Regions from separate parts of the Streptomyces sp. NC-S4 genome, predicted to be linked through region 2. Evidence: riboswitches for the same ligand, from Rfam matches in the RefSeq annotation. Region 2 holds a riboswitch; the other holds the start of a gene.
What was found. Region 2 has a riboswitch for cyclic di-AMP ahead of ACXNSR_RS28730 (M23 family metallopeptidase). Riboswitches for the same ligand answer to the same signal wherever they lie in the genome.
Positions count from the first base shown of each region.

Region 1 (7,532 bases), 740 kb from region 2:
AGGGGACGGGAGCCGGTCAAAGCGCCTCCAGGGAGGATGGGGTCAGGACGGTCGTCGCTCTACGACCATCCCAACGCACACCGGCCCCGAAGGATTCCGCTTCCGGCTCCCGTGCCTGCTACAGAGGCAGCAGGTCCGGACGCTTCGCCTCCACGTGGTCCCCGGAGGACTCCCCGCGCAGCCGCCGGCCGATCCACGGCACGAGGTGCTCGCGTGCCCACTGGATGTTGTCCCGGGTCACGTCCACCGAGCCGCGCGGCCGCTCCGGGGGCCACGGCTGGTCGGGGTCGGCCGGCACGTCGAGCCCGAGCACCTGCGCGGCGCGCAGCGCGACCCGCGTGTGCCCCTCGGGCGAGAGGTGCAGCCGGTCCGTGTCCCAGGCGCGCCGGTCCTGTACGGACTTCAGCGACCAGAGGTCGAGCACCGGGCAGTCGTAGCGGTCGGCGATGGCGCGGACGTGCGCGCTGTACGTCGCCACCTTGCCGCGCAGGTGCTTGAGCACCGGTACGCCCCGGGTGTCGAAGCCCGTGGTGATCATGACCTGGCCCACGGCCCCGGTGAGGTCGGCCACGGCCGCCTCGAACCGCTCCGCCACGTCGTCCGGGTCGGTCCCGGGACGGATGATGTCGTTGCCGCCCGCGCAGAAGGTCACCAGGTCCGGCGCGAGGGCCTTGGCTCTGGGGAGCTGGTCGGCCACGATCTGGTCGAGGAGCTTCCCCCGCACCGCCAGATTCGCATACCGGAAGTCATGCTCTTCGCGCTGATCGGCCAGGAGCACGGCGAGCCGGTCCGCCCAGCCGAGAAATGAATCCCCGGGTCCCGGGTCCCCCACGCCCTCGGTGAAGCTGTCCCCGATCGCCGCGTACGAGCCGATGGTCTTGAGTTTCGTCGTCGTCGCTGCCACGAGAACCCATACTTCACTCCCGTAACCAACCTACGCCAACGTAATGAGGGGTTGACGGACCGTGATCTATACCACGCGGGGGATAAGGAATAAGTACACGTGGGGCCGGGACCCCCCTCGGGTCCCGGCCCCACGCGTGTCGGTGCTCCTGCGGCGGGTGCCGTCAGAGGCTCGCGCCCTTGGAGCGGAGGTAGGCGATCGGGTCCATGTCCGAGCCGTAGGACGGGGTCGTACGGATCTCGAAGTGGAGGTGCGGGCCGGTCGAGTTGCCGGTGGAGCCGGAGAGGCCGATGGCCTGCCCGGCGGTGACGCTCTGGCCGGAGGAGACGGAGAGCTGGGACAGGTGGGCGTACTGGGAGTACTTGCCGTCCGCGTGCCGGATCACGATCTCGTTGCCGTACGAGCCGCTCCAGCCGGCCGAGACCACGGTGCCCGCACCGACGGCCTTGACGGTGGTGCCCATGGCGGCGATGAAGTCGACGCCGGTGTGGTAGCCGGAGGACCACATGGCGCCCGCGACCTTGTACTGGGTGGAGATGCCGCCGCCGACCGGGGCCACGAAGCCGCCCGCGGACTGCGGCGCGGCGGCCGGAGCCTCGGCCCGGGGCTCGGCCTGCACCTCGGCCCGGGGCTCGGCGGCGGACTCCCGCTGCGCGGGGGCGGCCGCCCGGGGCCGCTCGCGGACCGGCTTCGCGTCGGCCTCGGGGGCCGGGGCGGCCTCGGCCTCGGCCTCGGCCTCGGCCTCGGCCGGAGCCGCTTCGCCGGGACCGCCGAGGGTCAGCTTCAGGCCCGGGTGGATCAGCGACGGGTTGGCCCCGACGGCCTCGCGGTTGTCGGCGTAGAGCCGCTCCCAGCCGCCGGACAGGTGGCGCTCGGCGGCGATCTTGGAGAGGTAGTCGCCCGGCACGACGGTGTAGACGGTCGGCGCGGCCTGCACGGCGGCGACCGGGGCCTGCGGGGCGGCGGGGGCCTGCGGGGCCACCGCGGGGGTCGCCGCGGCCGCGGTGGCCGGGGCGCCGGCCGCCTGGGCGCCGGCGGCACCGATCAGCGGCAGAGCGAGGGCCGCGCCACCGGTTCCGGCGACGGCGAAACCGCGGGAAAGGGAAAGGGACTTGGGACGGCGGTGCTTACCCTTTGCAGGCATGACGAATTCCTCTCCGGCGCCTGCGAGGTGAGCTGTCGGGTTCGGACTGGAGATGTCCGGCCGTACGTGTACGGGACACGCACGACTTCACCCCGAGCCGTCCCGGCGAAATGATCTCCGGGTCGGCGGCTTACCTGGTTCCCCCGCTCCTGCCGCGCGAATAGGTCGGATGCGGTTTCCGGGAGGCGGCAGGATTTGGCGGTCCACCCGGATCGATCGCGAAGGTAATCCCTTGCGGACGCACGGAACAAGCCGTGAATTCCCTGACGGAATAACAGGAGTGAGGGACCGCCGGAATTACCGTCACACTCCGTCCATTCCGCACCCCCAACGACCGCCCCGACGGGGCCATTCGCCTTTAGTGATCAGGCACTCACGGTCACCGTATGATCTGGCTCACGGGGACGTGCCCGATCTCGCCTCCGGATATGGCAAGTTGGCGCCAAGCAGTGCAATTCGGACAGAAGGCCCAGGATATGGCGGAGGAGTTGCTTTGACCCAGCAGATACAGGAGCCGGAGCTGTCCGGAGTGCGCAATTTCCGCGATGTGGGCGGATTGCCTACCTCTGACGGACGAACGGTCAGGCCGGGACGACTGTTCCGAAGCGGACATCTCGCACATGCCACCGAAAGCGATACAGAGTTCCTCGCCTCGCTCGGTCTCCACACCATCTTCGACTTCCGCAACGCCGCCGACCACGCGCTCGAGGGGCCCGACGTCGAACTGTCCGGCGTCCGGAACGTCAACATCCCGCTCTCCGACCCGGCCGACGGGCGGGAGTTCTGGCGGCTGGTCCGCGACGGCGACCTCGCGCAGCTGCGCGAGCTACTGGGCGAGGGCAGGGCCGCCGCCCGGATGTCGAACTCGTACCGCGGGATCATCCGGCAGCGCACCGCCGAGCACAGCCGGGTCGTGCACGCCCTCGCCGAGGACAGCGTCCCCGCACTGATGCACTGCGCGGCCGGCAAGGACCGGGCCGGCCTGTCGATCGCCGTCACCCTGCTCGCGCTGGGCGTCGAGCGGGAGGCGATCGTGGCGGACTACCTGGAGTCCAACGCCCCGCACCGCCGCTACCGCGTGCGCCGCACCGACGAGTCGGAGGGCGCCCGCTCCCCCGAGGTGATGGAGCTGCTCGCGCCGCTCTTCGACGCCCGCGCCGAGTACCTGGTGGCCGCATTCGACACCATCGACGAGCTCTGGGGCGGGGTGGACCGCTACCTGGCGGAGGGCCTCGGGCTGACGCCCGAGACCCTCGACCGGCTGCGGGACCGGCTGCTGGTCTGACGCGGCGGGGGCCGGTTCCCCACGGGGTGGGCGGGCCGTCAGCGCGTGGCGACGGCCTGCTTCACCAGCGTCCTGCCGAAGTCCCAGATCAGCCCGGACCCGCCGTGCGCCTCGTCCATGACCTCGCGGAAGGCCCCGACGAACCGGTCCACGTCCGCCTCGTCGACGATCAGCGGCGGGATCAGTTTGATCACCTCCAGGTGGTCCCCGGAGACCTGGGTGAGGATCCGGTGCTTCTGCAGCAGCGGCACCACGACCATCTGCGCGAAGAGCCCCTTTCGGGCCGCCTGCAGCATGGTCCACCGGCTGCGCAGGCCCAGCGAGGACGGCCGGCCGAACTCGATGCCGATCATCAGCCCGCGCCCCCGCACCTCGTGCAGCAGCTCGTACTCCCCCACCAGCACGGCGAGCCGTCCGCGCAGCAGGTCGCCCATGGCCCGTGCGTTGGCCACGACCTCCTCGTCCTCCATGACGGACAGCACCGCGAGGCCCGCCGCCATGGCCTGGGCGTTGGAACCGAAGCTGGCGGAGTGCACGAGCACCCGGTCCATGGACGAGTAGACCTTCTTGAAGATCCAGTCCTTGCCCAGGGTGGCGCCGACCGGCACGTAGCCGCCCGACAGCGCCTTCGCCACGCACACCAGGTCCGGTTCCACGCCCGGCTCGTGCTGGTAGGCGTAGAAGTCCCCGGTACGTCCGAGGCCGGTCTGCACCTCGTCCGCGATCAGCAGCGCCCCCCGCCGGTGCAGCATCTCCTGTGCGGCGAGCAGGAATCCGGGCGGGGCGGCCAGGACCCCCTTGCCCTGGATCGGCTCCACGACGAAGGCGGCCACGTCCCCGCGCCCGAGCTCGCGCTCCAGCGCCGCGAGGTCCCCGAGCGCGATCCTCGTGTCGGGGAGCAGCGGTGCGAAGCCGTCGCGGAAGCCGCCCTCCCCGTTCACCGAGAGGGAGCCCGCGGTGAGCCCGTGGAAGGCGTGGTCGCAGTAGAGGATCCTGGGGCGCCCGGTGGCGTACCGGGCGAACTTCAGGGCCGTCTCCACCGCCTCGGTGCCGCTGTTGCCGAAGAAGACCCGGTCCAGGTGCGGGCTGTACGAGAGCAGTTTCTCGGCCAGCAGACCGGGCAGCGGCTGGCAGTCGAACCGGGTCAGGTCGGCGAGCTGGGCGTCCAGGACGTCGTGCAGGGCGCGGCGGACGACCGGGTGGTGCCGGCCCAGGCCCATCACCCCGAACCCGGCCAGCATGTCCAGGTAGTCGTTGCCCTCCGCGTCCCAGAAGTGGGCCCCTTGGGCCCGCTCGTAGACCTTGTCGAAGCCGATGGTGTGCAGCATGCGGGGCAGCTGGTGGTTCAGGTGCCGGGCGTGCAGCTCGTAGCGCTCGGCGCCGCGCTCGGCCAGCAGGGCGCCGAGGTCGAAGCCCCGGCCGCCCCCTTCCTCCCGTGGCCGCCCGGTCATGCCGACTTGTCCCGGTTGCTGGCGACCGTCTCGCGGGCCGCGCGCAGGGACTCCTTGAGGGAGCCCATGGTGGCGAGGACGGCGGTGGGCTCGTATCCGCAGTGCGCCATGCAGTTCGCGCAGCGCGGGTCCTTTCCGCGGCCGTACTTGTCCCAGTCGGTGTCGTTGATCAGCTCGCGGTACGTCGGTACGTAGCCGTCGCTCATCAGATAGCAGGGGCGTTGCCAGCCGAAGAGTGAGTAATTCGGAATGGCCCAGGCCGTGCAGGGGAAATCGGCCTTTCCTTCCAGGAAGTCCAGGAAGAGCGGGGAGTGGTTGAGCCGCCAGCGCCGCCGGTTGCCGCCCGCGAAGGCCTTCCTGAACAGTTCCCGGGTCTGTTCGACGCCCAGGAAGTGCTCCTGGTCGGGGGCCTTTTCGTAGGCATAGGCGGGCGAGATCATCATTTCGTCGACCTGGAGGTCGTCATTGAGGTAGTTGAGCACCTCGATGATCGTCTGCGGGGTGTCGGTGTTGAAGAAGGTGGAGTTGGTGGTCACCCGGAAGCCGCGCCTCTTCGCCTCCTTGATGGCGGCGACCGCCTCGTCGAAGACGCCTTCCTTGGCCACCGACTCGTCGTGGCGCTCGCGCAGGCCGTCGATGTGCACGGCGAAGGCGAAATACGGGGAGGGGGTGAACTTCTCGATCTTCTTCCGCAGCAGCATCGCGTTGGTGCAGAGGAACACGTACTTCCGCCTCGCCACCAACTGCCGGACGATCTCGTGGATCTGCGGGTGCATCAAGGGCTCGCCGCCCGCGATGGACACCATGGGCGCACCGGACTCCAGCACGGCGCCGACCGCCTGGGCGACCGGCATGCGCTGCTTGAGCACCCCGGCCGGATGCTGGATCTTCCCGCACCCCTCACAGGCCAGGTTGCAGGCGTAGAGCGGTTCCAGTTCGACGATCAGCGGGAACTTCTCGCGCTTGCGGAGCTTCTGTTCGAGAAGATACGTCCCGACCCTGATGGACTGGCGCAGCGGCATGGCCATCTGGCTCACCTCCTGGGGAGCAGCAACGAACGGTGCCATTCATGAAACGCGGGCAGTACGGCACGCAGGACACGGAAGGCCGATATTCCCCCGCGTACCGTGCCGATACGGACGAGCTCGTGCTCCGGAGCGTCCACGATCACCCGGACGGCCGCAACCGGACGGCCGCGGCCCCGGCTGGCGGTCCACAGGGTGGCCGCGGACTCCATGTCGACCGCGATGGCGCCGGTGGCGCGCAGGTGCGCGCGCTCCTGGCCGCGGACGACGTGGTCGGACCCGGTCAGCGTGCCGCGGTGGACGGTCCGGCCCGGTACGGCCCGGGCCAGCGCCTCGGCGAGCAGGGCGCTGCCGGTGCAGGTGACGGTCCCCAGCGGGTCCCGGGTCTCCTCGGCGACGACGAGGTCCCCCGGGTGCATGCCGGGGACGAGTCCGGCGCAGAACCCGGTGGCGAGGACGGCGGCGAGGCCCATTCCCGGCCGGTCCAGTGCCCGGCCGACGGCCCGCTCGGCCGCGCGCGGGCCCATCCCGGTGCGCAGCAGGACGTGCCCGCCGGCCGGGCCGCGTCCGGGGCCGCGGCAGGTGCTGCGCAGCGCCGCCTGCTCGATGCGCAGCGCGCAGGCCACCAGCAGCGGGTCGGGGCCGCGGTCCCGGTCCCGGTCGGCGGCGGGCATCACGCCTCCCCGGCCGCTGCCGGGTGCGCCGCGGCAGGGGCGAACGGTTCCCCGTACAGGTAGCGGCCGAGGGCGGTGAGCGGGAACACCTGCCGGTACAGGTGGTAGTTGATGGAGAAGTCCCAGGGGAAGCCGGTGCCGGTGAAGTACGGCTCGTCCCAGGTGCCGTCCTCCCGCTGGGTCTCCACCAGGTGGGCGATGCCCCGCTCCACGGCCTTGCCCTCGCGCTCACCTGCCGACAGCAGGGCCATCAGCGCCCAGGCGGTCTGCGAGGCGGTGGAGGCGCCCTTCCCGGCCCAGGACGGGTCCTTGTAGGAGCGCTGGTCCTCGCCCCACCCGCCGTCCTCGTTCTGTACGGATTCCAGCCAGCGCACGGCCCGCCGGATCGCGGGGTGCCCCGGGGGGATCCCGGCGGCGGCGAGGGCCGGGACCACCGAACCGGTGCCGTAGACGTAGTTGGTGCCCCAGCGGCCGAACCAGCTGCCGCTCGCCTCCTGTTCCTGCAGCAGCCAGGCGATGCCGCGCCGGGTCCGGGCGTCTCCCGCGCGGCCCTCGAAGGCGAGCATCTCCACCACGTGGGCGGTGACGTCGGCCGAGGGCGGGTCGATGACCTCGCCGAAGTCGCAGAAGGGCAGCTTGTTCGGCAGGGGGCTGGTGTTGTCGGCGTCGAAGGCGCCCCACGCCCCGTTCCTCGACTGCATGCCGAGGTTCCAGGACACCCCGCGGGCGATGGCCGCCTCGACCCGGGCCGGGTCCGGGTGCTTGATCCGGCGCAGGGCGAGGACCACCTCGGCCGTGTCGTCGATGTCGGGGTAGGTGTCGTTGTGGAACTCGAACGCCCAGCCGCCGGGGGCGAGACCGGGCCGGCGCACGGCCCAGTCGCCCGTGCGGACGATCTCCTCGCCGAGCATCCAGTCGGCCGCCTTGACCAGCGCCGGGTGGTCGGGGCGCAGGCCCGCGTCGGCCAGGGCGATCGCGGCGAGGCAGGTGTCCCACACCGGGGACTGACAGGCCTCGATCATCCGGGCGCCGTCCGCGCGCCATACGGC
Region 1 covers NZ_CM135937.1:7,097,334-7,104,865, reverse strand. The annotation lists gene ACXNSR_RS31910 (MBL fold metallo-hydrolase) at 1-20, opposite strand, end outside; gene ACXNSR_RS31905 (SGNH/GDSL hydrolase family protein) at 119-904, opposite strand; gene ACXNSR_RS31900 (LysM peptidoglycan-binding domain-containing M23 family metallopeptidase) at 1,068-2,048, opposite strand; cyclic di-AMP (ydaO/yuaA leader) riboswitch at 2,051-2,226, opposite strand; gene ACXNSR_RS31895 (tyrosine-protein phosphatase) at 2,542-3,333, shown strand; gene ACXNSR_RS31890 (aspartate aminotransferase family protein) at 3,372-4,784, opposite strand; gene hpnH (adenosyl-hopene transferase HpnH) at 4,781-5,812, opposite strand; gene ACXNSR_RS31880 (phosphorylase family protein) at 5,818-6,483, opposite strand; gene shc (squalene--hopene cyclase) at 6,483-7,532, opposite strand, start outside.
Region 1: linked by a shared signal. The riboswitch ahead of ACXNSR_RS31900 (LysM peptidoglycan-binding domain-containing M23 family metallopeptidase) and the one ahead of ACXNSR_RS28730 (M23 family metallopeptidase) in region 2 are both predicted to bind cyclic di-AMP.

Region 2 (7,532 bases):
GTGACGTGGCGGCGTACCTCGTTGGAGTCGAAGGTCGTCTCCTGGTGGACCAGGTACGACGAGATCGGCTCGCCGCCCACCGCGGCCTCCACCGCCTCGGCCACGAGGGCCGGGTAGTAGCCGCTGCGCTCGATCGCCGTGCGCAGCCCCTGGGTCGTCGTACCGGATTTCGCCATGAGGTCCATCCTAAGGCCCGTACGGGGCCCTCAGGCCGCGCCGGACCCGGTCAGTAACTGGGGAGGGTCCGCGGCCCGAGATCGCCGCGGGCCGGCGGGTGGGCGACGCGGACGGTGGCGCTGAGCACGGAGACGCCCTCGGCGGCGACCACGACGGGCTCCAGTGAGACGCCGATCACCTCGGGGTGGTCGTCCACGAGGCGGGACAGCCTCAGGAGCAGTTCTTCCAGGGCGGGGGTGTCGACGGGGTCGCTGCCGCGCCAGCCGAACAGGAGGGGTGCGGTCCGGATGGACCGGATCAGTCCGGCGGCGTCCCGGTCCGTGGCCGGGACGAGCCGGTGCGCGGTGTCGCCGAGCAGCTCGGAGGCGACGCCGGCCAGCCCGAAGGAGAGGACGGCGCCCGCGGCGGGGTCGATGACGGAGCGGACGACGGTGTCGACCCCGCGCGCCACCATGGCCTGCACCACGGGCTGGAGCTCGGCCGGCTTGCCCAGCGCGTCGGTGAGCTCCTCGTACGAGCGCCGCAGCTCGGCTTCGTTCGTGAGGTCGAGGCGTACGCCGCCCAGGTCCGCGCGGTGGCGCAGGTGCGGGGCGGTGGTCTTGAGCGCCACGGGGTAGCCCAGCACCCCGGCGGCGCGGACCGCCGCGTCGGCGCTCGGCGCGGGCAGGGTGGGCAGGACGCGGATCCCGTAGCCGGCGAGCAGCTCGCGGGCGTCCGGGTCGGCCAGGGTCAGCACGGCGCCGGGGTCGACCTCCGCGAGCAGCCCGGCGAGCCGGTCCGCGGTGGCGGCCTCGTCGATGTCCTCGTACTCGGGGACCCGCCCGTCGTCCTCGGCGGTGGCCCGGCGCCACTGCCCGTACCGGACGGCCTCGGCGACGGCCTTGACCGCCCGCTCGGCGGCGGGGTAGCTGGGGATGCTGTCGCCGGCGGCGGACAGCGGGCCGGCCGGGGCGTGGGGTGCCGGGTCCGCCGCGGGGCCCCAGCTCCGGGGCGGGGCCGGGTTCGGGGCGCCCCGCACGGCGGACAGTGCCTCGACGAGCTCGGCCAGCTCTACGTGGACCACCGCGACCGGCTTGCCGGGGTACGCGGCCACGGCCTCGCGCAGGGCACCGGCGAGGTCGTCCGCCGGAGCGTCCTCGCTCACCCACGGGATGGCCGTGATCACCACCGCGTCGCAGTCCTCGGAGCGCAGCGCGTCGGTCAGGGCGGCGCGGAAGTCGGCCGGCGCGGCCGCCGTCGTCAGGTCCAGCGGCGGCAGCGGCCGCAGGCCCTGGGTGAGGCAGGCGTCGTAGGTGAGGATCCCGAGGGATTCGGAGTTGCCGAGGATCGCGATCCGGGGTCCGGCGGGCAGCGGCTGCGCCGCCAGCAGGAGGCCGACGTCCACCAGCTCGGTGACCGTGTCGACGCGGATGACGCCGGCCTGGCGCAGCAGGGCGGAGACGGTGGCCTCCGGCAGCCGGGTGTCGGGGACGACGTGCCCGGCCGGGCTGTGCCGGCCGCCCTTGGCGACGACCACCGGCTTGACGGCCGCCGTCCGGCGGGCGAGCCGGGTGAACTTCCGCGGGTTGCCGAGGGTTTCGAGGTAGAGCAGGGCGACGTCGGTCGCCTCGTCGTCGTACCAGTACTGGAGGATGTCGTTTCCGGAGACGTCGGCGCGGTTGCCCGCGGAGACGAAGGAGGACAGGCCCTCGCCGCGCCGGAGCAGGGCCGAGAGCAGGGCGATCCCGATCGCCCCGGACTGCGTGAACAGGCCGATCCGGCCGCGCGTGGGCATCGGCGCGGGGGTCAGGGAGGCGTTGAGTTCCACCTCGGGAGCGGTGTTGATCACGCCGTAGGCGTTCGGCCCGATCAGCCGCATCCCGTACGAACGCACCTGCCGCACCAGTTCGCGCTGGCGGGCGAGTCCGGCCGGACCGCTCTCCCCGTAGCCGGCGGACAGGACGACGAGGCCCTGCACCCCGTGCTCGCCGCAGGCGGCCACCGCTTCGGGGACCCGGTCGGCGGGGACCGCGATCACCGCGAGGTCGACCGGGGCCCCGATGGCCGCGACGGCGGGGTAGGCCCGTACGCCGTCGAGCAGGTCGCGGGTGGCGGCCTCGTTGACGGCGTAGAGGTGGCCGCGGAAGCCGCTGTCGCGCAGGTTGCGCAGTGCGGCCGCGCCCACGCCCGCGCCGGAGCGGCTGACTCCGACGACGGCCACCGAGCCGGGGGCCAGCAGCCGCTGCACCGAGTGGGCCTCGGCGCGCTGTTCGCGGGCGCGCTGCACGGCGAGGGACTCGGCAGTGGGTTCGAGGTCGAGGGTGAGGTGGACGGAGCCGTCCTCGAAGCTGCGCTTCTGCTGGTAGCCCGCGTCCGTGAAGACTTTGATCATCTTGGTGTTGGCGGGCAGCACCTCGGCGGCGAACCGCCGGATGCCGCGCTCCCGGGCCACCGCGCCGATGTGTTCGAGGAGCGTGGAGGCGACTCCGCGGCCCTGGTGGGCGTCCTGGACGAGGAAGGCGACCTCGGCCTCGTCGGCGGGGGCGGAGGCGGGGCGGCCGTCGGGGCCGATGCGGTCGTAGCGGACGGTGCCGATGAACTGGCCGCCGATGGTCGCGGCGAGCCCGACCCGGTCCACGTAGTCGTGGTGCGTGAAGCGGTGCACGTCGCGGTCGGAGAGCCGGGGGTAGGGGGCGAAGAACCGGTAGTACTTCGACTCGTCCGAGACCTGCTCGTAGAAGCTGACGAGCCGGCCCGCGTCCTCGGTGGTGATGGGCCTGATCCGGGCGGTGCCGCCGTCGCGCAGGACGACGTCGGCTTCCCAGTGGGCCGGGTACGAGGGGTCCGACTCGATGGTCATGGGCCCACCTTACGGCCGGATCGGGCCGCAGAGCCCTCGCGCGGCGCCGAGGCGGGACGGGACGAACCAGGGCAAGCTGGGGGAGGCCGAACGGCGGAAAATTCTGGCCGAAGGTAGGTCCGAGCATTCCGGGTGCCGTGAGAGACTGGTCTAGACAACCGTAAGAACCTGAAGGGCATCACCATGGCAGAGCGCCGCGTCAACGTTGGTTGGGCCGAGGGCCTGCACGCTCGTCCCGCCTCGATCTTCGTCCGTGCGACGACCGCTTCCGGCGTCCCGGTGACCATCGCGAAGTCCGGCGGCGACCCGGTCAACGCCGCCTCCATGCTGGCGGTCCTGGGCCTGGGCGCCCAGGGCGGCGAGGAGATCGTCCTCGCCTCCGAGGCCGAGGGTGCGGATGCCGCGCTCGACCGCCTCGCGAAGCTGGTCGCCGAGGGTCTCGAGGAGCTCCCCGAGACCGTCTGACCCTTCGGGTTCGACTTCACGCGCGAAGCCGCGGCCCCCGCTCCGGGGACCGCGGCTTCGTCGTCCACGAGGACGGGCCCAAGACCCGGAACCAGGGTCCGGCCCGTCTCCTGCGGATCCCGCCGGGCTCACGACGCCCGGGGCCGCCTCCGGCCCGGGGAGCAGACGCCGGCCGGAAGCCGGAATCAGGATCGCGACCGGCCTCCACCCGGGGCCCGCGGTCCGGCCCGGGTGGATTCCGGCCGGGACGCCGGAGCCGGCCCGGGACTCGGGGTCCGGGGGAATCCCTCGGCGAAACCTGGGCCCGCCCGGCGCGCCGCACGCCCACGGGGCGCCGAGGAAATACCGCTCGGCGGAATTCGGTCCGCGCACGCCGAATTCCGCTCCGCAGGAATTCCGCACGGAAAACCGATCCGACACGGAACGGTTCGGATACCGCGCAGCGAATTCACGGTCCCGCCCTTTGTATACGGCTCCTGTTAATGCCGGCCGCTCGACATGTTTACGGCAGGTTGCGAAGTGCTCACCGTCGGGCGGATCCGCAGCCGGTGCGCCCCCGCCGCCCGGTCGGCGTGGACGGCGGTCAGCGCCCGCGCCCGTTCGGCGTCGCCGCGCGCCACCGCGTCCACGATCGCCCCGTGCTCCGCCCAGGAGTCCACGGGCCGGGCCGGCGCCTCCACCACGTACATCCACGCGATCTTGTGCCGCATCTGCGTGAGCAGCGCGATCAGCCCGGGGCTGCCGGAGGACTGGGCGAGCGTCTCGTGGAACCAGCCGCCCAGGGACCGCAGGTCCTCGCCCTGGCCCCGCCTGGCCCGCTCCTGCCCCAGTCTGACCAGCCCCCGCAGCACCTTGAGGTGCGCGTCGGTGCGCCGCCGGGCGGCCCGCGCGGCGGCCAGCGGCTCCAGGAGCATCCGCAGCTCCAGCAGGTCCGCGGCCTCCTGCTCGGTCGGCTCCGCCACACAGGCCCCCGCGTGCCGCCGCGTGGTCACGAACCCCTCCGACTCCAGGGTCCGCAGGGCCTCGCGCACCGGGACGCGCGAGACCCCGTACCGGCGGGCCAGCACCTCCTCGGTCAGCCGGCCGCCCGGCTCGAACACCCCGGAGACGATGTCGTCGCGGATTGCCGTGCATACCGCGTGCGCAGGAATACGCAAGACCGAACCTCCGCCTATTTCCGTCTGCCAGCCTCATTGCACGCACATGCGTGTGCTGCGACTCTATTGCAACACACGATAATTTCCGAGAGCGGCCAGAAATACGAAACATTTGCACAAGGACGCAACACACAAAGGCCCCGGCTCGGGGAGCCGGGGCCTTCGGTGAAGCGGTGCGGGGCGGTGTCAGAGGCTGACGCCGTGCGAGCGCAGGTACGCGATCGGGTCGATGTCCGAGCCGTACTGCGAGCCGGTGCGGGCCTCGAAGTGCAGGTGCGGGCCGCTGGAGTTGCCGGTGGAGCCCGACAGGCCGATCTGCTGGCCGGGGGTGACCTGCTCGCCGACGGAGACGTTCAGCGAGGTCATGTGCCCGTACTGGGTGTAGGTGCCGTCGTTGTGCTTGATGACGACGTTGTTGCCGTACGCGCCACCCCAGCCGGCCTCGACGACGGTACCGACGCCCACCGCGTGGACCGAGGTGCCGGAGGCGGCGTGGAAGTCGATGCCCGTGTGCGAACCGGAGGACCACATGCCGCCGCCCGCGTGGTACTGCGTGCTGACGTACGAGCCGTCCACCGGGGCGACGAAGGTGTTGAGGCGCTTGCGCTCCTCCTCGCGGGCGGCGCGCTCGGCGGCCTCGCGCTCGGCCTTCGCCTTGGCCTCGGCGAGGCGCTTGGCCTCCGCGGCCCGCTGCTTCGCGTCGGCCTCGGCCTGCGCCTTGACGGCGTCCTGCTCGGCGCCGCGGTGCTGGGACTCGGCCTGGTCGGCGATGTCGCCCGCGAGGTCCTCGGCGACGACCACGGCACCCAGGCCGTTGTCCTGGCCGATGGTGCTGCTGTGGTTGTCCGCGGCGAAGGCCGGGGCGGCGAGGGAGCCGACGACACCCGTGGTGGCGATCGCGGCGATACCGGCGTAACCGGCGGTCTTCTTGCTCAGACGGCTGGAGCCACGGTGCTTACCGGTACCAGCGGGACGACTGCCAAACGCCATGAAGGGTTTGATCCTTTCCTTCCTTCTCGCCTACCGGGTTAGCTGACGGGTTCGGAGCAGGAAGGTCTCCTACGGATCTCCTCTTGCGAGGGGGTCCGATTCACCCCAGGGACTCATGTGGGTCCCCGGCTCCCCAGGCTCGCGCCTGACGGGGACTCGGCGATCGCTGACCGGTGCCGCGGATGCGGCGGGCACAACTGACGGGCAGCACGGCCGACGCTAGGCGGATCATCAGTCAATCGCCAAACAGACACGGCTTTTTGTTGCGTACGCCACACCACATAAAAGCAACCTCACCATTAAACGGACAAAAGGGGTTCTGGTGACAAGTCACCAGAACCCCTTGCTGAAACCTTCAGCCGGCTCTCAATCAGCCGTCATCCGACGGTCAGTTGGAGACGACCGTGACCTCGCCGATCCCAAGGGCCCGAACGGGCTCCTCGATCAGCGCCGCGTCACCCACCAGAACGGTGACCAGCCGGTCCGCGGGGAAGGCCTGGACGACCGCCGTGGTCGCCTCCACCGTGCCGGTCGCGGCGAGCTGGGCGTACAACTGCGCCTGGTAGTCGTCCGGCAGCTCCTGCTCGACCTGGTCGGCGAGGGTGCCCGCGACCGAGGACGCCGTCTCGAACTTCAGCGGGGCCACGCCCACCAGGTTCTGCACGGCGACATCGCGTTCGGCGTCGGTCAGGCCGCCCTCCGCGAGGGTGCGCAGCACCTTCCAGAGGTCATCCAGCGCCGGTCCGGTGTTCGGGGTGTCCACCGAGCCGCTGATGGCGAGCATCGAGGCGCCCTTGCCGTCCGCGGTGGAGCGCAGCACCTGGCCGAAGGCGCGCACGCCGTAGGTGTACCCCTTCTCCTCGCGCAGCACCTTGTCCAGGCGCGAGGTGAGGGTGCCGCCCAGGCAGTACGTGCCCAGCACCTGGGCCGCCCACACCCGGTCGTGGCGGTCCGCCCCGATCCGGCCGATCAGCAGCTGCGTCTGGACCGCGCCGGGCCGGTCCACGATGACCACGCGGCCGGTGTCGTCGGCGGTCACCGGCGGCACCGGGCGGGCGGCGGCGGTGTTGCCCGTCCAGGCTCCCAGGGTGTCCGCGAGCACGGCGTCCAGGTCGATCCCGGTCAGGTCGCCGACGACCACCGCGGTGGCGGTGGCGGGGCGTACGTGGGCCTCGTAGAAGGCGCGTACGGCGGCGGAGTCGATCCGGGCGACCGTCTCCTCGGTGCCCTGGCGCGGCCGGGACATCCGCAGGGCGGCCGGGAAGAGCTCCTTGGAGAGCTGCTTGGCGGCGCGGCGCTGCGGGTTGGCCAGCTCGTGCGGGATCTCGTCGAGCCGGTTGCGCACCAGCCGGTCGACCTCGGCGTCGGCGAAGGCGGGGGCGCGCAGCGCCTCGGCGAGCAGGCCCAGCGCCTTGGGCAGCCGGGAGGCCGGGACCTCCAGCGAGACCCGCAGGCCCGGGTGGTCGGCGTGCGCGTCCAGGGTGGCACCGCAGCGCTCCAGCTCGGCCGCGAACTCCTCGGCGGAGTGCTTGTCGGTGCCCTCGGAGAGCGCCCGCGCCATGATGGTCGCCACGCCGTCCAGGCCCTCGGGCTCCGCGTCGAGCGGGGCGGCGAGGTTGACCTCGACCGCGACGACCTGCTGGCCGGGCCGGTGGCAGCGCAGCAGGGTCAGCCCGTTGGACAGCTGCCCGCGGTCGGGGGCGGGGAAGGCCCACGGCTGCGGCTCGCCGGCCTGCGGCTGCGGGTGGAAGGTCATCGTGACGGCTGCCGTGTCGCTCACTGCTCCGCCCCCTCGTTCTCGTCGGAGTCCTCGGACTCGTCGTGCTGGTCGGACTCGTCGGCCGCGAGCGGTTCGTAGACGAGCACCGCGCGGTTGTCCGGGCGCAGTCGGGCCGCGGCCACGG
Region 2 covers NZ_CM135937.1:6,359,400-6,366,931, reverse strand. The annotation lists gene ACXNSR_RS28750 (DUF5998 family protein) at 1-176, opposite strand, end outside; gene ACXNSR_RS28745 (bifunctional acetate--CoA ligase family protein/GNAT family N-acetyltransferase) at 227-3,016, opposite strand; gene ACXNSR_RS28740 (HPr family phosphocarrier protein) at 3,200-3,481, shown strand; gene ACXNSR_RS28735 (GntR family transcriptional regulator) at 3,961-4,638, opposite strand; gene ACXNSR_RS28730 (M23 family metallopeptidase) at 4,825-5,628, opposite strand; cyclic di-AMP (ydaO/yuaA leader) riboswitch at 5,641-5,800, opposite strand; gene ACXNSR_RS28725 (M16 family metallopeptidase) at 6,017-7,384, opposite strand; gene ACXNSR_RS28720 (M16 family metallopeptidase) at 7,405-7,532, opposite strand, start outside.